3 regions of the Rhodopseudomonas sp. P1 genome follow, and region 3 is predicted to be linked to each of the others. Evidence: predicted binding sites of a transcription regulator. Region 3 holds the regulator's gene; each other region holds the start of a gene.

Region 1 (7,085 bases), 2.5 Mb from region 3:
CGGGCGATCGCCAGCATCTGCTGTTCGCCGCCCGAGAGCTTGGTGCCCTGGCTCTTCAGCCGCTCGCGCAGGTTCGGGAACAGTTCGAAGATCTGATCGAGCGACAGCCCGCCGGGGCGAACCTGCGGCGGCAGCATCAGGTTTTCGCGCACGTCGAGGCTGGCGAAGATGCCGCGCTCCTCGGGGCAGAACGCGATGCCGCGGCGGGCGATCTTGTCCGACGACGCCCGGCTGATGTCGGTGCCGTCGAACGTGATGGTGCCGCTGCGCTTGCCGACGATCCCCATCACCGCCTTCAGCGTGGTGGTCTTGCCGGCGCCATTGCGGCCGAGCAGCGTCACCACCTCGCCTTCGCGGACGTCGAAATTCATGCCGTGCAGAATGTGGGATTCGCCGTACCACGCCTGCAGATCGCGCACGCTCAGCATCGCTGCGCCGGCAGCCGACTTTGCGGGCCGTTCCATTGTGGTCGCCTCAACCATGGCCCGCTCCGAGATAGGCTTCCTTGACCCGCTGATCCTGGGTCAGGTCGGTGTAGTTGCCTTCCGCCAGCACCTGACCGCGGGTCAGGACGGTGATGACGTCCGACAGATTGGCGACAACGCTCAAATTGTGCTCGACCATCAGGATCGTGTACTTGGCCGAGATCCGCTTGATCAGCGCCGCGATCTTGTCGATGTCCTCGTGCCCCATGCCGGCCATCGGCTCATCGAGCAGCATCATCTCCGGATCGAGCGCCAGCGTGGTGGCGATCTCCAGCGCACGCTTGCGGCCGTAAGCCATCTCGACCGCGGGCGTGTCGGCGAACTCGCTCAGCCCGACGTCATCGAGCAGTTCCCGCGCCCGGTGGTTGTACTTGTCGAGCACGCTCTTGGAGCGCCAGAAATCGAACGACGACCCGTGCTGCCGCTGCAGCGCCACCCGCACGTTCTCGAGCGCGGTCAGATGCGGGAACACCGCCGAGATCTGGAAGGAGCGCACCAAGCCGAGCCGCGCCACGTCGGCCGGCGCCATCGCGGTGATGTCCTGCCCATTGTACAGGATCTGCCCGGCGGACGGTCGCAGGAACTTGGTGAGCAGATTGAAGCACGTGGTCTTCCCGGCCCCGTTCGGACCGATCAGTGCATGAATGTGACCACGGCGGACCCGCAGGTTGACGTCCCGCACGGCAAAGAAGCCGGCGAATTCCTTCGTCAATCCATTGGTTTCGAGGATGATATCATCGGCCAAGCAACTTCCCCCCATCGAACGCAGGCGGTGCCGGCGCAGACGTCCGATGTCTTCTTTTTTGGAGCCGGTGCTCGGAGCGCCGTTGGCGCCCGGCCCGTCTTTCTGGCCCGACTATGCCGCTATTCGCGAGCCTTGTGCAAGATGCAAAGCTGGGCAGCGAAAAAGACGGCATCCACTACCGCGAGCTATGGGCCGGCGGCCGGCAGATCGACCTTCAGCCATTCGACTGCCAGGCTGACGAAGTCGGCGAAGGTCAATTCCGTAGGGTCGAGTTCGGCATGACGACAAACCTGCGGCAGGGCCGTTTCGAACAACTGATACCTGCGAAACACCTCGGCGCCGCCGGGAAGAGTCCGGCCGGACGCCGTCCGCAACCAGTTCCGGACCGCCGCAATGGCGCGTTTCTGCTCGCCGCCATGAGCCTGGATATCCTGGCCGGCAATGTCGGACATGAATTTCTGGTAGCGATAGCGCTCGGTGTCGAGCACCAGGCACGTCTTCTGCCGCTGCACCCGTCCGCCGCACCGCTTCACACCTAGGAACATGCCGAGTTCGAGCGGCATGTTGAACCGCGGTAGTTGGGAGTGGTCGTCGAGCTCGGTTCGGGAAAGATCGTGAATTCCGAAACGGCAACGCTCGATGATCGAGAAGATCTTCTCGATCCGCGGCTGGCTGCCGTCATCGATCTCAAGGGCGCATCTTGCGCGAAATCCGCACAGAATGACGGTGAAGACGATCGCGTTGAAGAGAGGCTTGTATTGGGAATCGAACGGGCAGTTGACGAAGACGCTGTCGTCGTAGTCGGCGGACTGCTTACTTAGCTTTCGCGCCATGCACTTCGCGCACCGCCTTGCGGATGTCCTTCAGGGAAGCGGAACTCGGTCGCTGCTTGGGCTGCAACAGGGTGACCTTCGTCGCTTCCTCGCGCGACCGTGCGGGAGGTACGTACCGAATGAATCGCCCCGTCTCGGCGTGCCGTTTGTTCGTCATACGATTAAGAATGCAATATCCCTGGTCAGGTTCAAGCCCTAATCGAACACCTCGGCATAGGCTTCCGGGCGGAAGCCGACCAGCAGCTTACGGCCGTGCTCCAGCACCGGACGCTTGATCATCGACGGCTGCGCCAGCATTAGCGCGATCGCCTTAGCTTCGGTCAGCCCCTCTTTGTCCGCCTCGGGCAGCTTGCGGAAGGTGGTGCCGGCGCGATTGAGCAGCGTCTCCCAGCCGGCCTGCTTCGCCCAGCGCTCGAGATGCTCCCGGTCGATGCCCGCGGTCTTGTAGTCGTGGAACGTGTAGCTGACGCTGTGGCCATCGAGCCAGGTCCGCGCCTTCTTCATCGTGTCGCAGTTCTTGATGCCATAGAGGATGGTGGGCACGCGCAGGCTCCGCAAGATTGAAAGCAATCGACTCGCATTCAGGCCGCCCACCCATCAGCCGTCAAGCGCGATGGCCGCGCTGTGCATGAACTCGCGAAAGAAGCTGGGAAGAAAGTCTGAGGCTGCGGAACGGCACCTGTCACATCGGTTTCATCCAGCGCTCCTAGAGCGGGTGGAATGCGGTTCTCTATGCCGCCCAAACCCGTGAGATGCCTGCGATGTCGACCGAAATCCTCCGCCTCAAGCACAAGCTCGACACGCTGATCACCGAGATCGACGAAGGCAGCCGCGAGCGGCTGGCCGGCTGGGCGGATCAGATCCATCGTCCCGGCTTCGGCCCCAGCGCCGCCAACCTCGCCCACTATCTGGCGCTGCGTCACCACGATCTGCGCCCGCTGCAGCACGCCCTGATGGCGCTGGGGCTGTCCTCGCTCGGCCGGCTCGAAAGCCGGGTGATGCCGACGCTGCTCGCGGTGCGCGCCACCCTGGCGGCGCTGGCGGGCGAGCCGGACATGCTGCGGCCGTCGTCGAAGCAGTTCTTCGCCGGCGAGCACGATCTCGCCAGCCGCAGCGCCGAGCTGTTCGGACCGCTGTCGGGCGCCCGCCACTCCGCCCTGCTGGTCACCTGCCCGTCCGAAGCCGCCGACGATCCGACCTTCATGCTGCGGCTCGCCGAGCGCGGCGTCGAGGCAGTGCGGATCAACTGCGCCCACGACGATGCCGCCGCCTGGCAGCGGATGATCAATCACCTCCATGTCGCAGAGGAGGCGACCGGGCGTCGGATGAAGGTGCTGATGGATATTGCCGGCCCCAAGATCCGGACCGGCGCCGCGCGCACGCCCGACGGCCGCGACCGCATCGTCACCGGCGATCTGGTGGCGATCGTGGCGCAGGGCGAATTCGAGCGGATTGATCTCGACGACGAGCATTTCGCGGTGGAATGCACCTTGCCCGATCCGCTGACCCGCGCCGCCGTCGGCGCCCGGGTGTTCGTCGACGACGGCAAACTGTGCGTCCGGATCGAGCGCAAGACGGCGTGGGGTCTCGTCGGCCGCGTCACCGCCACCGCCGACACCGGCTTCCGGCTGAAGCCGGAGAAAGGCCTGAACTTCCCGGATACGCCGCTCGACATCCCGGCGCTCACCGCCAAGGACCGCGCCGACCTCGATTTCGTCGCCGCCCATGCCGACGGCGTCGAGTTCTCGTTCGTGCAGTCGGTCGGCGACGTGAAGATGCTGCAGGCTGCGCTCGCCGAACGCCGGCCCGACGACTGGCACAAGCTGTCGCTGGTGCTGAAGATCGAGACGCCAGATGCGGTCGCGCACCTGCCGGACATTCTGGTCCAGGCCGCCGGCCGCCAGCCGACCGCGGTGATGATCGCGCGCGGCGATCTGGCGGTCGAGATCGGCTTCGCCCGGCTCGCCGAAATGCAGGAAGAGATCCTGTGGATCGGCGAAGCCGCCCATGTCCCGGTGATCTGGGCCACCCAGGTGCTCGAACATCTGGTGAAGAAAGGCACGCCGTCGCGGGGCGAAATGACCGACGCCGCGATGGCGGCACGCGCCGAATGCGTGATGCTGAACAAGGGCCCGTATCTGTTCAAGGGGATCACCGAGCTCGATACGCTGCTCGGCCGGATGGCCGACCATCAGCACAAGAAGACGCCGCAGCTCCGGCGGCTGCGTAGCTGGGGGTGAGCGCAATCACTTTCGGTATCAACCTAAGGTTGACTCTATAACTCCTTCGTTCACTCTATGTTCCCAAACGGGCAGAGCCGCTGTGCCGGCCGGAGTGAGCGGAGGAAATCATGAGGCAGCAGACGGCTCGATTTGCAGCCGCGATCACCCTGCTGATGACCTTGGGCGTGACGGCAGCGCCGGGGCACGCCGAAGAGGCTGCGGTCGATCGGATCGACGCCGCGCTGCAGAACATCACCAGCATCGTCCGGGCCAAAAAGGTCGGCTACGCGACGATCTGGGACGGCAACAAATACATCCAGTGCCGCCGCCTGCCGAGCCGCGAGATGCGCTGCGAAGCTGCCGGCCCGACGCTGCAACCAACGTTGAAGCACGTCCTGACGATCGAACGGCAAAATCGGCTTGCGGCGCTCGGCTGGACCATAGATCCGGCTTTCGGCAACTACGCGAAAGTATTTCCGGCCGACGCGCCGACCGGCCAGATCTCTGCGGACATCTTACGCACGCTGACTGATGCCTACGACATCAACCTTCAAGACCTCGAACTGAAAACCGACTGGGTGATCGACATCCCCTGCCCGCCGCGGAACGGGCCGTCCCAGAATCTCGCCGGCATGGTCAGCGGCGCACCGTCGATGCGTTCGACGGCGCTACTCACTTGCTCCTATGCGGCGAACCCGCAGCCGCAGACCGCCGAAACTGCGGAAGCGCTGATCAAGCTGTACGGTCCGTCGGTCACAGCAGAGATTCAGCGACTGCGGGTGAACGCGGCACATCGGGTCTATGCGGTGTTCGACAGCGGCATCGGCTACATCCAGTGCATGCCGGAAACGCCGCCGGTGGCGCTGTATTGCGAGGCCGCGTCGGCCGAAAGCTGGGCGGCGTTGAGCGCCGTCCTGAATCCGGATCGCATCGCCCGCCTGACGGCCGCCGGCTACAAGGAGCCCGGCCGCGCGCCGAACTACAGCAAGAGCTATCCGCTGACCCTGACGGATGCCGCGATCGCCGCCGAAATCCTCACATTGCTGCACGACGTCTACAACTACACCGGCGCGTCCAAGCTCGACGTCAAGACCGAATAGAGCCGCACACGCGGCCATTGCAAACGCTGTCGCCACTGCGTGCATCGCAGCAACCGACTGATCACAACTTCACTAGCTGGCTCGCTTCGCTCTCCCCTCGGATGCACGCGATGGTATCATCGCGAAAAAACGACGCCGCATCGCGACGCAACAATGCTGTCAAAACAACAGCCCATGGGAGGACCAGCATGCTCGACACCGCACCGAACGGCAAAGTCACCACGCTCCTCGGACAACTCGACGACGCGCTGAGCGCCGGCGACATCGACCGCGCGGTCGATCTGTTTCAGACCGACTGCTACTGGCGCGACCTGATCGCCTTCACCTGGAACATCAAGACGATGGAAGGCAAGGATCAGGTCCGCGACATGCTGACCGCGCGGCTCACCGATACCAAGCCGTCGCATTGGCGGATCGCCGACGGCGAGGACGCCGCCGAGACCGACGGCATCGTCGAGTGCTTCATCCAGTTCGACACCGCGCTCGCCCGCGGCGTCGGCCATCTCCGCATCAAGGACGGCCGGATCTGGACGCTGCTCACCACCATGGCCGAACTGAAGGGCTTCGAAGAGCCGCAAGGCTTTCAGCGCCCGATGGGCGTCAAGCACGGCGCCGATCCCAGCCGCAAGACCTGGAAGGAAGAACGCGACGCCGAAGCCGCCGAACTCGGCATCACCCGCCAGCCTTATTGCGTGGTCGTCGGCGGCGGCCAGGGCGGCATCGCGCTCGGCGCGCGGCTGCGCCAGCTCGGCGTGCCGACCATCATCATCGAGAAGAACGAGCGCCCAGGCGACAGCTGGCGCAAGCGCTACAAGTCGCTCTGCCTGCACGACCCGGTGTGGTACGACCACCTGCCCTATCTGCCGTTCCCGCCGAACTGGCCGGTGTTTGCGCCGAAAGACAAGATCGGAGACTGGCTGGAGATGTACACCAAGGTGATGGAGCTGAATTACTGGGGCTCCACCGTCTGCAAGCGCGCCTCCTACGATGACGTCGCCAAGGAATGGACCGTGGTGGTCGAGCGCGACGGCCAGGAGATCACGCTGAAGCCGAAGCAGCTGGTGCTCGCGACCGGCATGTCGGCCAAGCCGAACATGCCGAAATTCGAAGGCATGGACGTGTTCAAGGGCGATCAGCATCACTCCTCGCAGCATCCCGGGCCGGATGCTTGGAAGGGCAAGAAAGCGGTGGTGATCGGCTCGAACAATTCGTCGCACGATATCTGCGCGGCGCTATGGGAAGCCGGCGCCGACGTCACCATGGTGCAGAGGTCATCGACCCACATCGTCAAGTCGAACTCGCTGATGGAGCTCGGGCTCGCCGGGCTCTACTCCGAGCAGGCGGTGCAGAACGGCATCACCACCGCCAAGGCCGACCTGATCTTCGCCTCGCTGCCCTACAAGATCCTGCACGAATTCCAGATCCCGATTTACAACGCGATCCGGGAGCGCGACGCCGAATTCTACAAGCGCCTGGAAGCGGCCGGCTTCATGCTCGACTACGGCGACGACGATTCCGGCCTGTTCATGAAGTATCTGCGCCGCGGCTCGGGCTACTACATCGACGTCGGCGCCTCCGAACTGGTGGCCGATGGCCGGATCAAGCTGAAGAGCGGCGTCGACGTTCAGCGTCTGACCGAACATTCCGTGATCCTCAGCGACGGCACCGAGCTGCCGGCCGACCTCGTCGTCTATGCCACC
Region 2 (7,085 bases), 830 kb from region 3:
TCGGCTTCGCCGAGTTCGGCGAGATCGCGCAAGATGCCGTCGCGCATCCGGTAGGACACGCGACCGGCGCTCGGCGTCATCTGTCCCGACAGCATCTGTAGCAGGGTCGATTTGCCGGATCCGGATTCGCCGACGATCGCCAGCACTTCGCCGGGGAAGAGCTCGAACGACACGGCGCGACAGGCATCGATCCGGCCGTAGCGTTTCGACAGGCCATCGGCGATCAGCAGCGGCTGATCGGCCGCGGTGAAGGCGCCCGGTGCGGCGGACGAGATGCGGTCAAGCATGGACGCTCTCCATCGGTGCGGTTTCGCTGCCGGTGTGGCCCTGGGCGCGGCGGCCTTCGCAATAATCGGTGTCGGAGCACACGAACATCCGGGTGCCGGCGTTATCGGTGACGATCTCGTCGAGATAGGAATCGTCGGCGCCGCACAGCGCGCAGCAGCCGTCCTGGCGATACCGCGTGAACGGATGGTCCTCGAAATCCAGCGACACCACCTGGGTATAGGGCGGGATTGCGTAGATCCGCTTTTCGCGGCCGGCGCCGAATAGTTGCAGCGCCGGACAATTGTCCATCTTCGGATTGTCGAATTTTGGTGTCGGCGACGGATCCATCACGTAGCGGCCGGCGACCTTCACCGGGTAGGCGTAGGCGGTGGCGATGTGGCCGAACTTGGCGATGTCTTCGTACAGCTTGACGTGCATCAGGCCGTATTCGGCGAGCGCGTGCATCCGCCGCGTCTCGGTTTCGCGCGGTTCGAGATAGCGCAGCGGTTCGGGGATCGGCACCTGATACACCAGCACCTGGCCCTCGTGCAGCGGCGTCTCTGGAATCCGGTGCCGAGTCTGGATCACGCTCGCGTCCGGCGTCGACGTGGTGGTGGCGACGCCGGCGGTCTTGGCGAAGAACTTGCGGATCGAGATCGCGTTCGTGGTGTCGTCGCTGCCCTGGTCGATCACCTTCAGCGTATCGTCCGGGCCGAGGATCGACGCCGTCACCTGCACGCCGCCGGTGCCCCAACCATAAGGCATCGGCATCTCGCGGCTGGCGAACGGCACCTGATAGCCGGGGATCGCGATCGCTTTCAGGATCGCGCGGCGGATCATCCGCTTGGTCTGCTCGTCGAGATAAGCGAAGTTGTAAGTCGCCTCGGTCATTCCGCAGCCTCGCGCAGCTCGGGTTGGTCCTGGTTGAATTCGGCGCGCAGCTTGCGCAGCAGGCCGAGCTCGGACTGGAAATCGACGTAGTGCGGCAGCTTCAGATGCTCGACGAAGCCGGTCGCCTGGACGTTGTCGGAATGCGACAGCACGAACTCCTCGTCCTGCGCCGGCGCCTTGATGTCCTCGCCGAGTTCTTGCGCGCGCAGCGCGCGATCGACCAAGGCCATCGACATCGCCTTGCGCTCGCTCTGGCCGAAGGCGAGGCCGTAGCCTCGGGTGAAGCGCGGCGCCTCGGTCGCCGAGCCTTTGAACTGATTGACCATCTGGCACTCGGTCAGCGCCACGCTGCCGAGCGGCACCGCGAAGCCGGCGTCTTCTGCCTCGAAGAACACCTCGACTTCGCCGAAACGGATCTCGCCGGCGAACGGATGGTTGCGGCCGTAGCCGCGCTGGGTGGAATAGCCGAGTGCCAGCAGAAAGCCCTCGTCGGCGCGGGCGAGGTTCTGCAGCCGCAGGTCGCGTCCGGCTGGAAAATTCAGCGGCTCACGGGTGAGGTCGCCCACGGCTGCGTCGTCCGCGGCAACCGGTGACTCTTCGATCAGGCCGTCCTGGCGCAGGATGTCGGTCACCCGTGGCGTCGGTGCGTCACTGGCTTCCGCTGTCGCCGGCTCGGCCGGATCGCCGCCTTCGGCGAGCTGCGGATCGAGCAGCCGGTGGGTGTAGTCGAAGGTCGGGCCGAGGATCTGGCCGCCCGGAATGTCCTTGAAGGTCGAGGAAATGCGCCGCCGGACCGCCATTGCGCCGGTGTCGACCGGCTCGGACGAACCGAACCGCGGCAGCGTGGCGCGGAATGCCCGCACCAGGAAGATCGCTTCGATCAGATCGCCGCGCGCCTGCTTGATCGCCAGCGCCGCCAGCTCGCGGTCGTACAGCGAGCCTTCGCTCATCACCCGATCGACGCCGAGCGCGAGCTGTTCGGAAATCTGGTCGAGCGTCAGCTCCGGCACGTTACGCTTCCCGCGACGGGCATCGGCGAGCAGCCGGTGGGCATTGTCGATGGCGCGTTCGCCGCCTTTGACTGCGACATACATCGGTCAGCTCCCTTGGCTGAGGCGCGTGGTACGCGGGATCGCCACCACCTGGTCGCCGTTCACCAGCACCACGTCGAAGCCGCGCGGAAACAGCGCTGCGTTGATATTCAGGCGATCGAACAGGTCGACCGGCTGCAGCGATGCCTGCAGCAGCGCCTCGCCGTCGATGCCTGGACCGTGCAGCCGGAAGCTGGCGCCGGAGCCGAGCGCCTGCACTTGAATAATGAGTGTGGTCGACCGGTCCGGATATTCCGGCGTGCCGACCGCGAACCGCTCGAGCGGCAGCAACACTGAGCCGTCCCCGATCAGCGCGAACGCCGCGGAGGAGGGATCGCCGGTCAGCGGCGCACCGGTGTGAAACTTCAGCCACTGCGCCACGGTGCCGTCCGCCGCGATCGTCTCGTCGAGCCAGATCGGCGTGTCGTGATCGAACAGCGTCAGCGCCAGTGCGGCGCTGCCGTGCATCAGCGGCGCCGGTGTGCCGGCTTCGACGCTGATGCGTTGGATGCGGCCGGGCCGCGCCATCGCTTTCATCACGGCGCGGAAGGTCGATTGCGCCCCGAGCACCTTGTCGGCAAAGCCGGCGGCAAGTTCGGTGGTGGTCATGGTCAGCCCTCGCCTCGCACCAGCGTGTAGAAATCGACCTTGGTGGCAGCCGTCTGGGCCGCCTTTTCGGCGCGAGCGGCTTCCACCTCGGTTCGCAGCGGCGCGATCACCTCGGCCTCGACCGCAGCCGAATAGTCCGCCGATTGCAGCAGCGCGTCGCACAGCGCGATCAGCTTCGCCTTGGTCCGATCTCGGCCCAGCGTGTAGCCGAGCCCGACCTCGCCGCTGGCGAGCCGCACCGCAGCGCGCGACACCGTCGCCTCGCCGACATTGAAGGCGGCGCCATCGCCGCCGATCCGGCCGCGCAGCATCACCAGTCCCTGTTCCGGCTCACGGAGCAGCGTGAAGGCCGGCGGCGCCAGGGCGCCGACGCGCGCGTCGATCGCTGCGGTATCCGACGCAGCCAACACCGCCATCGCGGCGCGGCGCCGCGCGATCGCAGCTTGTTCGGGGAGGTTCGTGGTTTCGGCGTGCATCGCCATTGCCCAGTTCAAGTTGTCTATGTTAATAGACAACTTGATAGAGGCACAATGTGAAAACTCGATGACGACGAATTCCGTGGCGATGATCACGAAAGCGTTCCGGTCATGACCGCCGAAGCACTCTCTTCAGGCGTCGCGCTGTGGCGTCAGGTCGCCGACGGCATCGAGCTGGCAATTGCCGACGGCCGCTATCTGCCCGGCGGCAAGCTGCCGGGGGAGACCGAGATTGCCGAGAACTACGGCGTCAACCGCCACACCGTGCGGCGGGCGCTCGCGGCGCTGGCGGAGCGTGGATTGGTGCGCGCCGAGCGTGGCAGCGGCACCTTCGTCCGCAGCCGGCGGATCGCTTATCCGCTGCGCACCCGGACGCGGTTTTCCGAAATCATCAATGCAGGAGGGCGCGAGCCGCGCGGTCAATTGATCGCCGCGGAGCGCGAGGCCGCGACCGGCGCGTTGGCCGGCCAGCTCGATCTCGACATCGGCGCGCCACTGTTCCGGATCGAGGCGCTGCGATCGGCGGATGGCGTGCCGATCAGTCGCGGCACGACCTGGCTGTCGGCGGTGCGATTTCCCGATGCGCCCAAGGTGTTCGCGGCGAAACGCTCGATGACCAAGGTGCTGGCGCATTACGGCATCAGCGACTATCGCCGGCTGTCGACCCGGATCACCGCCTCGGTGGTCGATGCCGCCGATGCGGCGCGGCTCGATCTCGCGGCCGGACGGCCGGTGCTGGTGGTGGAGAGTATCGACGTCGCTGCCGACGGCACACCGCTGCTGACCTCCCGCGCCCGCTTCGCCGCTGAGCGGGTCGAGTTCGTGATCGAGCCGGATTAGCCGGCGTTGAGGCCGCGATGACTATCCGCCATTGCCGGTGGCGAGCACGATGGCGGCATTGATGGCGATGCTGACGATCATCAGCGCGCCGAGCAGCAAGCTCGAGCGCCACGCCTTCTGCGCCCGGACGGTGGCCCTGCGATTCCGCCCGCTATAAATCGCACCCTGGCTGTACATGCTCGATCCTCCGTGTCGTTCGGGACTTGCCGAACGCAACGGAAAGATCGGCCGATCGGCATAAAGGATCGAGAGGCCGACGACTGCGTTCTGATAGGGGCGACATAAAGAAATGGGTCGGGATCGATCCGCACGCGCATCAGTGGCTATCCAACCGCCTTTCGGCCGATGATCGCGAAGCGCAGCTTGCTGGAGATCCAGTCGATCGCTGCCACGGTGACCAGGATCATCAGGATCAGGAACGACACCTTCTGCCACTCCAGCACGCGGATCTGCTCGGCGAGCTGCAATCCGATGCCGCCGGCGCCGACGATGCCGATGATGGTGGCGGAGCGCGTGTTGGATTCGAAGAAGTACAGCACCTGGCTGGCCAGGATCGGGACCACCTGCGGCAACATGCCGAAGCGGACGCTGTGGACGTGCGAGCCGCCGGTCGCCTTGACGCCTTCGCTCGCCTTTTCGTCGGCGGCCTCGAAGGCCTCCGAGAACAGCTTGCCGAAATTGCCGAAGTCCGAGCACATCACCGCCAGAATCCCGGCGAACGGGCCGAGCCCGACGACGCCGACCCAGATCAGCGCCCAGATCAGCGTGTCGACGCCGCGCACTGCGTCGAGCAGGCGCCGTGTCAGCAATTGCAGCGGGCGGATGCGTAGCACGTTGCGCGCCGCCAGGAACGACACTGGAAACGCCAGCAATGCACCGCCGAGCGTGCCGAGAAAGGCGATCGCCAGCGTTTCGCCCATCGCGTGCAGATAGACTTGCGCGAGCTGCCACGATCCCGGATCGGGTGGCAGCATCAGGCCGAGAAATTCGATCAGACGGCCGATGCCGCTGAATAACCTGTCAAACGGGATCTCGAGACGGATCAGGCCAAACACGAAGATGGCCGCGGCCAATGTCAGGCCGCCGATCAGCTTGGCGCGGTTGATCCAGTTGGGACGGAAGTGTTCGGGAAAGCGGGCGGCGATGCCGGCTTCGTCGCCGAAGCTCAGGGTGCGGCGGGCGGTGCTCATCGTCGCTCCTGGCCGATCAGGCGGCGGCGCACGCCTTCGGTGAAATAGTCGATCGCCATCACGGTGACGATGATCAGCAGCAGGATGGCGCTGACGTCGCTGTAATAGAACTTGCGCACCGCTTCGATCAGGTCCTGACCGATGCCGCCGGCACCGACGAAGCCCATCACGGCCGCGCCGCGGACATTGATCTCGAACCGCAGCAGCGCGTAGCTGACGAAGTTCGACAGCACCTGCGGCACCACCGCAAACCGGACCATCTCGAACCAATCACCGCCGGACGACACCACGCCTTCCAGCGGCTTGTCGTCGATGTTCTCGACGACTTCGGCGAACAGCTTGCCGAGCGCGCCGGCGGTGTGAATCGCGATCGCCAGCACGCCGGGCAGCGGGCCGAGCCCGAACGCCAGCACGAACAGCAGCGCGAATACGATCTCCGGCACGGTGCGGCAGAATTCAAGGAAGCGGCGGGTGACGAAGACCAGCGTGCGCGAACGCACCAGATTGGCCGAGGCGAGAAAGCACAGCGCGAAGCCGGCGAGCGCCCCGAGCAGCGTGCCCACATAGGCAATCAGGATGGTGTCGAGCAGCAACCCGGTCCACCGCTTGATGCCCCAGAACCAGTCGGCGAGGTCGGTCCACAAGGTTGCGAGCGCGAGCTTCGGCGCGATCGAAATGAAGTAGGACGGAAACCGCCAGAAATTATCGGCCAGCTTGACCAGATTGACTTCGCCCATCCAGGCGGCCGCGGCGATCGCGGCGATCAGGATCGCGCCGCCGAGCGCCAACCGACGCCGCTTCGCCGCTACCGCCGCGTCGTAGTGATCGGCGAGGGCGCGGAGCTGCGGTTCGGGAAGTTCTGTGACGGCTGCCTGCATTCGGTTGTCCGACATGACGACGTGGGCGACCGGTGGGCCGCCCACGTCCGATGATGTGCTGGGATGCGTCAGGACTTCGACTTACGCAGGCTGTCGACGAACTTGATTAGCTCGACCACCGGCTCGTAGTCCTTGTGGCTGGTCGCCGCATAGGGCTTGGCCTTGCCTTCATAGATCTTGTTGAAGGTTTCCGGATCGTTGGTGGCCAGATCGAGCACCGCCTTGCGGATCGCCGCCTTGAGGTCTTCCGGCAGGTCCGACAGATAGGCCATCGGCGAGTTCACGATCAGGTCCGACTTCAGGATGATGCGGAAGTCCGCGGCCTTGACCATGCCCTTGCGGTCCATCCGCAGCAGGTTGGATTCGTCCTCGGTGTTCCACCAATTGAACGCCGCATCGCAGGTGCCCTGGGCGACCCCGATCACCGCGTTCTCATGGCTGCCGGCGTAGATCACCTTGGCGAAGAACTTGTCGGGATCAATCGACATCTTGTTCATCATGAAGCGCGGCACGTTGTTGCCGGAGGTCGAATTCGGGTCGACCAGGCAGAGATTCTTGCCCTTGAGATCTTCGATCTTCTGGTAGGGCGAGTCCTTCTTCACATACAGCACCGAGTGATAGCCCTTTGAGCCGTCACCGTTGACCTCGATGGCGAACGGCTCGACCTTGGCACCGACCAGATAGGCGCGGGCGTAGGACGCCGGGCCATACATGCCGATGTGGATGTTGCCGGCGCGCTGGCCTTCGATCACCGCCGCATAGTCGTTGGCGATGCGCAGCTTCACCGGCACGCCGAGCTGCTTGGTGAGGTAGTCGGTCAGCGGGGTCCAGCGGGTGGTGGTG
Region 3 (7,085 bases):
GATCTATGAGAACATCGCGTTCGGCGTCCGGCTGTACGAGAAGATCTCGAAGTCGGAGATGGACGGACGTGTCGAGAAGGCGCTGCGCGGCGCGGCGCTGTGGAACGAAGTCAAAGACAAGCTCAATGCCTCCGGCCTCAGCCTGTCGGGCGGTCAGCAGCAGCGGCTGTGCATTGCCCGCACCATCGCGGTGCGGCCGGAAGTGATCCTGTTCGACGAGCCGTGCTCGGCGCTCGACCCGATCTCCACTGCCAAGATCGAAGAGCTGATCGACGAGCTGAAGGAACAATACACCATCGCGATCGTGACCCATAACATGCAGCAGGCGGCGCGCGTGTCGGAGTCGACCGCCTTCATGTATCTCGGCGAGCTGATCGAGTTCGGCCCGACCAACAAGATCTTCACCTCGCCGAGCGATCGGCGCACCCAGGACTACATCACCGGCCGGTTCGGCTGACGCGGCGGGCGAGGAGCACGGATATGGGATTCGAACATACCACCAAGGCGTTCGACGGCGACCTGCAGGATCTGACCCGGCTGGTTGCGGAGATGGGCGGCCTGGCCGAGCGTCAGATCGTCGACTCGGTCGATGCGCTGATCCGGCGCGACGTCGCGCTGGCCTCCCGCGTGGTCGCGGCCGATGCCGAGATCGACCAGATGCAGCGGAGTATCGAAGAGCGCGCGGTGCTGACCATCGCGCGGCGCCAGCCGATGGCGATCGACCTGCGCGAAATCGTCGGCGCGATGCGCGTCGCCACCGACCTCGAGCGGATCGGCGATCTGTCGAAGAACATCGCCAAGCGCGTCAATGCGATCGACAGCGACTTCCATCCGCTGAAGCTGATCCGTGGCCTCGAGCACATGACCGACCTCGTGCAATCGCAGGTCAAGGCGGTGCTCGATGCCTATACGGCGCACGATCTGCCGGCCGCGATGGTGGTGTGGAACGGCGACGAGGAAGTCGACGCGATCTGCACCTCGCTGTTCCGCGAGCTGCTCACCTACATGATGGAAGATCCGCGCAACATCTCGTTCTGCATTCACCTGATGTTCTGCGCCAAGAACATCGAGCGGATCGGCGATCATGCGACCAACATCGCCGAGACGGTGTTCTACATGATCGAAGGCCAGCAGATCATGGACAAGCGTCCGAAGGGCGACATGACCACCTTCGCCAACGCGACGCCTGGCAACTGACGCTGCTCTGGCGGCCGGCCCGCCGGGCCGGCGCCATGGGACGGATCGAGACGACACTGAGACGAGGACGACGATGGCTGCGCGCATTCTGGTAGTTGAAGACGAGGAAGCGCTGACGACGCTGCTGCGATACAATCTGGAATCAGAAGGTTACGAGGTCGAGACCGTCGCACGCGGCGACGACGCCGACACCCGGATGAAGGAGCGGATTCCGGATCTCGTGGTCCTGGACTGGATGCTGCCGGGCCTGTCCGGCATCGAACTGTGCCGCCGCCTGCGGGCGCGCAACGACACCAAGCAACTGCCGATCATCATGCTCACCGCGCGCGGCGAGGAAAGCGAGCGCGTCCGCGGGCTCGCCACCGGGGCGGACGATTACATCGTCAAGCCGTTCTCGGTGCCGGAGCTGCTGGCGCGGGTGAAGGGCCTGCTGCGCCGTGCTGCGCCGGAGCGGCTCGCCACCGTGCTGGCGTATGGTGATCTCGAACTCGATCGCGACAAGCGCCGGGTGGCGCGGTCCGGCCGGCCGATCGATCTCGGCCCGACCGAGTATCGCCTGCTCGAATTCTTCCTGGAGCACCCGGGCCGGGTGTTCAGCCGCGAGCAGCTGCTCGACGGCGTCTGGGGGCGCGACATCTATATCGATGAGCGCACCGTCGACGTGCACATCGGCCGCCTGCGCAAGCTGCTCAATATCGGTCGCGAGCAGGACCCGATCCGCACCGTCCGCGGCGCCGGCTACGCGCTCGACGACCGCTTCGCCAAGGTCGAAGGCAGCCCGTCGTAGTTGTTAGCAGGTTTGCGACGTCGGGTGGGCAAAGCGAAGCGTGCCCACCAAGACACTCGTTTCAAATCACGATGACCGCGAGCGTGATTTAGCGACACGTGGGAACGACGCGATGGCGGCGTTTGTCGACTCTATCGCTTTTGCAATCGTTCAGCTGCGGCCTCAGCCCAACATAGCAGCGTCATTCTCCGCGAAGGCGGAGGATCCAGTATTGCAGTGAGTGGGGGGAAGTAACCGACGCTCTGGAATACTGGGTCGCCCGCTTTTGCGGGCGATGACAGTTTGGAGGGATGGCGCAGCCCTGCGCTGCACGCGCGGTTTGCCGCGGCCTCGGGCAGGCGGCGTCAGTCTAGCGCGTGGTCTTGGGAGCTGCGCGGCGGCGATCGCCGACCGGCTGATAGGCGATGCGCGAGTGATGCGCGCAGTAGGGCAGGCCCGGCAGCGACTTGCCGCCGCAGAAGAAGAATTCCGGGCTCGACGGGTCGCCGACCGGCCAGTGGCAGGTGGCTTCGTTGAGTTCCAGCAGCGACAGCCGCTGGTTCATCGGAACCACGTTGTCGAAGGCGATCGGATCGGGCTCGGCTTCCACTTCGAAAGCGTGCGCCAGCGCGGTGTTGCCGCGCGCCACCGGGCGGGTCACCCTCATCATCTGCTGCACCGGGCGCGCCTTGCGCGGCCGCGGCGCTGCCGACGTGGGGCTCTTGGCCCGGCCCGACAGGCCGAGGCGGTGGACCTTGCCGATCACGGCATTGCGGGTAACGTTGCCAAGCTCGGCGGCAATTTGACTCGCCGACAGCCCGCCCTCCCACAATTTCTTCAACTGCTCGACGCGCTCGTCGGTCCAGGTCAATGCCGTCATAGTTCTATCCCTTCCTGCCGCGGGCGCCGAAGGGCGGCGCGGAACCGCGGCTGTGAGGTCGTCAAAATCTCAGCTGTCAGAATCCCTTAGCGCTCGCCGGACGACCCTTGCCGCCCCGGCGTTACGCCTCATCCGAGAACTCGAAATGGATTACAAACCGCGCACGAGATGTCGTACCCGACAGTCAAAAGGCTACAATATGCCGTGACTCGCGCGCAAGAGTCCGACCCGGTGCGTCCACACCTTCTCCTGTGAGTGAGTCCGCGAAGCCACAACAAACAGCGCGAGTGCTGCTTTCCGGCAGCACTTCGTCGAAGCTCCGTGTTGACAGTGAGTTCGACGCTTCTAGAATAATCCCACGTGCCGCCTGGAAAGGCGGCACGTTTCGTTTCCGGGGTACGTTGTCCCAGACTGCGTTCGTGTCATGCGCGTGACGCGGCCGGCCGGCGGCCCGCTATTTTCCGATCGGATCGGCCATGTCTCAGAGCGCTTCAACGTCCCATCTCCTCCCGGTTTTCGCCAGAGCGGATGTCGCGTTCGAGCGCGGCGAAGGTGTCTGGCTGCACGGAACTGATGGCGAGCGCTACCTCGACTTCACCAGCGGCGTCGCCGTCAACGCGCTCGGCCATTGCCATCCGCATCTGGTCGAAGCCTTGCAGCAGCAGGCGACCAAACTGTGGCACATGTCCAACCTGTTCAAGAGCCCGGACGGCGAGAAGCTGGCGGCGCGGCTGTGCGAACAGAGCTTTGCCGACAAGGTGTTCTTCTGCAATTCGGGTGCTGAAGCGGTCGAGTGCGCGCTGAAGATGGCGCGGCACTACCACTTCTCCAAGGGCGAGCCCGAGCGCACCCGGGTGATTACTTTCGAAGGCGCGTTCCACGGCCGCACGCTCGGCACGCTCGCCGCTACCGGCGCGGCAAAGTACCTGGAAGGCTACGGCAAGCCGCTCGACGGTTTCGATCAGTTGCCGCTCGGTGACCTCGATGCGGTCAAGGCCGCGATCGGTCCGACCACCGCCGCGATCCTGATCGAGCCGCTGCAGGGCGAGGGCGGCGTGCGCTCGCCGGAGCTGGCGTTCTTCCGCGGCCTGCGTGAGCTGTGCGACGCGCACGGCCTGCTGCTGATCTTCGACGAAGTCCAGACCGGCATGGGCCGCACTGGCGAACTGTTCGCCTATAAGCGGGTCGGCGTCGCGCCGGATTTGATGTCGCTGGCCAAAGCGCTCGGCGGTGGCTTTCCGATTGGCGCCTGCCTGTCGACCGCGGAAGCCGCGAAGGGCATGGCGCCGGGCGCGCACGGTTCGACCTTCGGCGGCAATCCGCTGGCCGTCGCGGCCGCCAACGCGGTGCTCGATATCATGCTGCAGCCGGGCTTCTTCGACCACGTCAAGAAGATGTCACTGCTGCTGAAACAGAAGCTCGCCGGCGTCGTCGATCGGCATCCGCGCGTCGTCAGCGAAATCCGCGGCGAAGGCTTGCTGCTCGGCCTCAAGGCGGTGGTGCCGTCGCCCGAGCTGATCGCGGCGCTGCGGGCCGAGAAGCTGCTCACCGTCGGCGCCGGCGACAACGTCGTGCGTCTGCTGCCGCCGCTGATCGTCAGCGAGGCCGAACTCGACGAAGCGATCGGGCGACTGGAGCGCGCCTGCGTCACGCTTGCCGGGCAGGCGGCGCAGAAGGAGGCGGTGTGATGAGCAGCTCCAGCAACACGCCGCGGCACTTCCTCGATCTGACCGAACTGCCGACCTCCGAGCTCCGCAACATGCTGGCCGCTGCGGTCGCCATGAAGGCGAAGCGCAAGGCGAACGCCGATGCCGACAAGCCGCTGGCCGGCAAGACGCTGGCGATGATCTTCGACAAGCCGTCGACCCGGACGCGGGTGTCGTTCGACGTCGGCATGCGCCAGCTCGGCGGCGAGTCGATCATGCTGACCGGCGCCGAGATGCAGCTCGGCCGCGGCGAAACCATCGCCGACACCGCGCGGGTGCTGTCGCGCTTCGTCGACATCATCATGATCCGCATCCTCAATCACGAGGCGCTGCTGGAGCTCGCCGCCAACGCCACCGTGCCTGTGATCAACGGCCTGACCCGCAAGTCGCATCCGTGCCAGGTGATGGCCGACGTGATGACGTTCGAGGAGCATCGCGGCCCGATCAAGGGGCGCACCATCGCCTGGACCGGCGACGACAACAACGTGCTGGCGTCGTTCGCTCACGCCGCGCAGCGCTTCGACTTCAAGCTCAACATCGCCACCCCGCCGCAGCTGTCGCCCAGCAAGGCGCTGCGCGACTGGATCAAGCAGAGCGGCGCGGCGATCACCATCGGCACCGATCCGGAGGAAGCCGTGCGCGGCGCCGACTGCGTCGTCACCGACACCTGGGTGTCGATGGGCGACAAGGACGGCGAGCATCGCCACAATTTGCTCAAGCCGTATCAGGTCAACGCCAAGCTGATGTCGCTCGCCCACAAGGACGCGATCTTCATGCACTGCCTGCCGGCGCATCGCGGCGAAGAGGTCACCGACGAGGTGATCGACGGCCCGCAGTCGGTGGTGTTCGACGAAGCCGAGAACCGCCTGCACGCCCAAAAGGGCATTCTGGCCTGGTGCCTCGGCGCGGTCGCGTAGTTACTTCTTCCCATGTGAGCGAAGCGCCCGCCGTGCCCCTCCCCCTTGCGGGGAGGGTCGGCCGAGCGAAGCGGAGGCCGGGGTGGGGGTGCTCCGAGCACTGAGCGTGTGGCTCCCCCACCCGACCGCGCCTTACGGCCGGCCACCCTCCCCGCAAGGGGGAGGGAGACTAAAGCCTGCCCCTTGGCATCGCTGCCATTCGCCTTCCAGTCCGGCCCTTTCGAACTTCGTCCTCTGCCCCCAGATAAGCGCCCATGACCTCACAAGCCCCCGATCCGACCACCCCCGAGATGCCCTCCGTGCGCGCGCCTTCCGCGGTGCCGATCGACGACAGCGTGCTGCCGTTCGAAGTCGGCCCGCTCGATCTGCGCGGCCGGCTGACCAAGCTCGGCCCGGCGCTCGACGAGCTGCTCGCCAAGCACGCCTATCCGGTGCCGGTCGCCAAGCTGCTCGGCGAAGCCATCGTGCTGGCGACGCTGCTCGGCTCGTCGCTGAAGTTCGACGGCCGCTTCATCTTGCAAACCCAGACCGACGGCCCGGTGTCGTTCCTGATCGTCGACTTCCAGGCGCCCGACCGGCTGCGCGCCTATGCGCGCTACGACGAGGCCAAGCTCGAGCCCGGCCTCAGCTCCGGCGCACTGCTCGGCAACGGCCATCTGGCGATGACGATCGATCAGGGCCCCGACATGCGGCGCTATCAGGGCCTCGTGGCGCTCAACGGCGGCGGCCTGGAGGAAGCTGCGCACGAGTACTTCCTGCGCTCCGAACAGATCCCCACCAAGGTGCGGCTCGCGGTCGGCGAAGAGTGGCGTGGCGGCGAGGGCGGCCGGCATCACTGGCGCGCCGGCGGCATGCTGCTGCAATTCCTGCCGAAGTCGCCGGAGCGCGCGCGCCAGGCCGATCTGCATCCCGGCGACGCGCCGGAAGGCACCCAGGTTCACACCGTCGATGAGGACGACGCCTGGGTCGAAGGCCAGTCGCTGATCGCGACCGTCGAGGACGTCGAACTGATCGATCCGGATCTGTCCGGCGAGCGGCTGCTGTATCGGCTGTTTCACGAGCGCGGCGTGCGCGTGTTCTCGTCGCTGCCGATCAAGGCGGAATGCTCATGCTCGCGCGACGCCGTCTCCCGCATGCTCGCCCGCTTCGCCCCGCAGGACCGTGCCGACATGGTCAAGGACGGCAAGGTCGTGGTGACCTGCGAGTTCTGCTCATCGGTGTACGAGTTTACGCCTGAAGAGGCGGGGGTGGAGGCGGACGCGGGTGCGACGGACGCCGAGGCGACGAGCAAGTAGTGAGCAGGTCGTAGGATGCGTTGAGCCGAAGGCGAAACGCATCATCACGGCGTGCGGAGTCTCACCTGGGTTTCGCTCCGCTCCACCCAGGCTACGAGCGCACGATCAGTTCAGCGTCCTTTTCCCTTCCGGGCTATCGAGCGAAAACGGCGGGACGTCGATCTCGAATTTTTCGCCCGCTTCGGTTTCCATCTGATAGCGGCCGGCCATGAAGCCGGAGGCGGTCGGGAGGGGGACGCCGCTGGTATATTCGAACCGTTCGCCCGGCGCGAGCACCGGCTGTTCGCCGACCACGCCTTCGCCGCGCACTTCCTGGGTTCGGCC

The links. The regulator PhoB, encoded in region 3, activates phosphate uptake and scavenging genes when phosphate is short. The targets are predictions, from matches to a motif close to TGTCATNNANCTGTCAT.
Region 1: a site for PhoB is predicted at 2,744-2,760, ahead of LRC39_RS11480 (pyruvate kinase). Genes of this name have one in related genera too.
Region 2: a site for PhoB is predicted at 3,391-3,407, ahead of phnF (phosphonate metabolism transcriptional regulator PhnF). Genes of this name have one in related genera too.

The regions. Positions count from the first base shown of each region.
Region 1 covers NZ_CP088006.1:2,466,187-2,473,271, reverse strand. The annotation lists gene LRC39_RS11500 (ABC transporter ATP-binding protein) at 1-482, opposite strand, end outside; gene LRC39_RS11495 (ABC transporter ATP-binding protein) at 475-1,230, opposite strand; gene LRC39_RS11490 (hypothetical protein) at 1,416-2,063, opposite strand; gene LRC39_RS11485 (ArsC family reductase) at 2,259-2,606, opposite strand; gene LRC39_RS11480 (pyruvate kinase) at 2,825-4,303, shown strand; gene LRC39_RS11475 (hypothetical protein) at 4,414-5,385, shown strand; gene LRC39_RS11470 (NAD(P)/FAD-dependent oxidoreductase) at 5,574-7,085, shown strand, end outside.
Region 2 covers NZ_CP088006.1:757,135-764,219, forward strand. The annotation lists gene phnK (phosphonate C-P lyase system protein PhnK) at 1-287, opposite strand, end outside; gene LRC39_RS03560 (alpha-D-ribose 1-methylphosphonate 5-phosphate C-P-lyase PhnJ) at 280-1,158, opposite strand; gene LRC39_RS03565 (carbon-phosphorus lyase complex subunit PhnI) at 1,155-2,252, opposite strand; gene phnH (phosphonate C-P lyase system protein PhnH) at 2,256-2,858, opposite strand; gene phnG (phosphonate C-P lyase system protein PhnG) at 2,861-3,334, opposite strand; gene phnF (phosphonate metabolism transcriptional regulator PhnF) at 3,446-4,174, shown strand; gene LRC39_RS03585 (hypothetical protein) at 4,196-4,351, opposite strand; gene phnE (phosphonate ABC transporter, permease protein PhnE) at 4,498-5,364, opposite strand; gene phnE (phosphonate ABC transporter, permease protein PhnE) at 5,361-6,242, opposite strand; gene phnD (phosphonate ABC transporter substrate-binding protein) at 6,311-7,085, opposite strand, start outside.
Region 3 covers NZ_CP088006.1:5,244,259-5,251,343, reverse strand. The annotation lists gene pstB (phosphate ABC transporter ATP-binding protein PstB) at 1-457, shown strand, start outside; gene phoU (phosphate signaling complex protein PhoU) at 481-1,197, shown strand; gene phoB (phosphate regulon transcriptional regulator PhoB) at 1,271-1,984, shown strand; gene LRC39_RS24255 (GcrA family cell cycle regulator) at 2,334-2,843, opposite strand; gene LRC39_RS24250 (aspartate aminotransferase family protein) at 3,320-4,531, shown strand; gene argF (ornithine carbamoyltransferase) at 4,531-5,466, shown strand; gene LRC39_RS24240 (Hsp33 family molecular chaperone) at 5,721-6,761, shown strand; gene apaG (Co2+/Mg2+ efflux protein ApaG) at 6,867-7,085, opposite strand, start outside.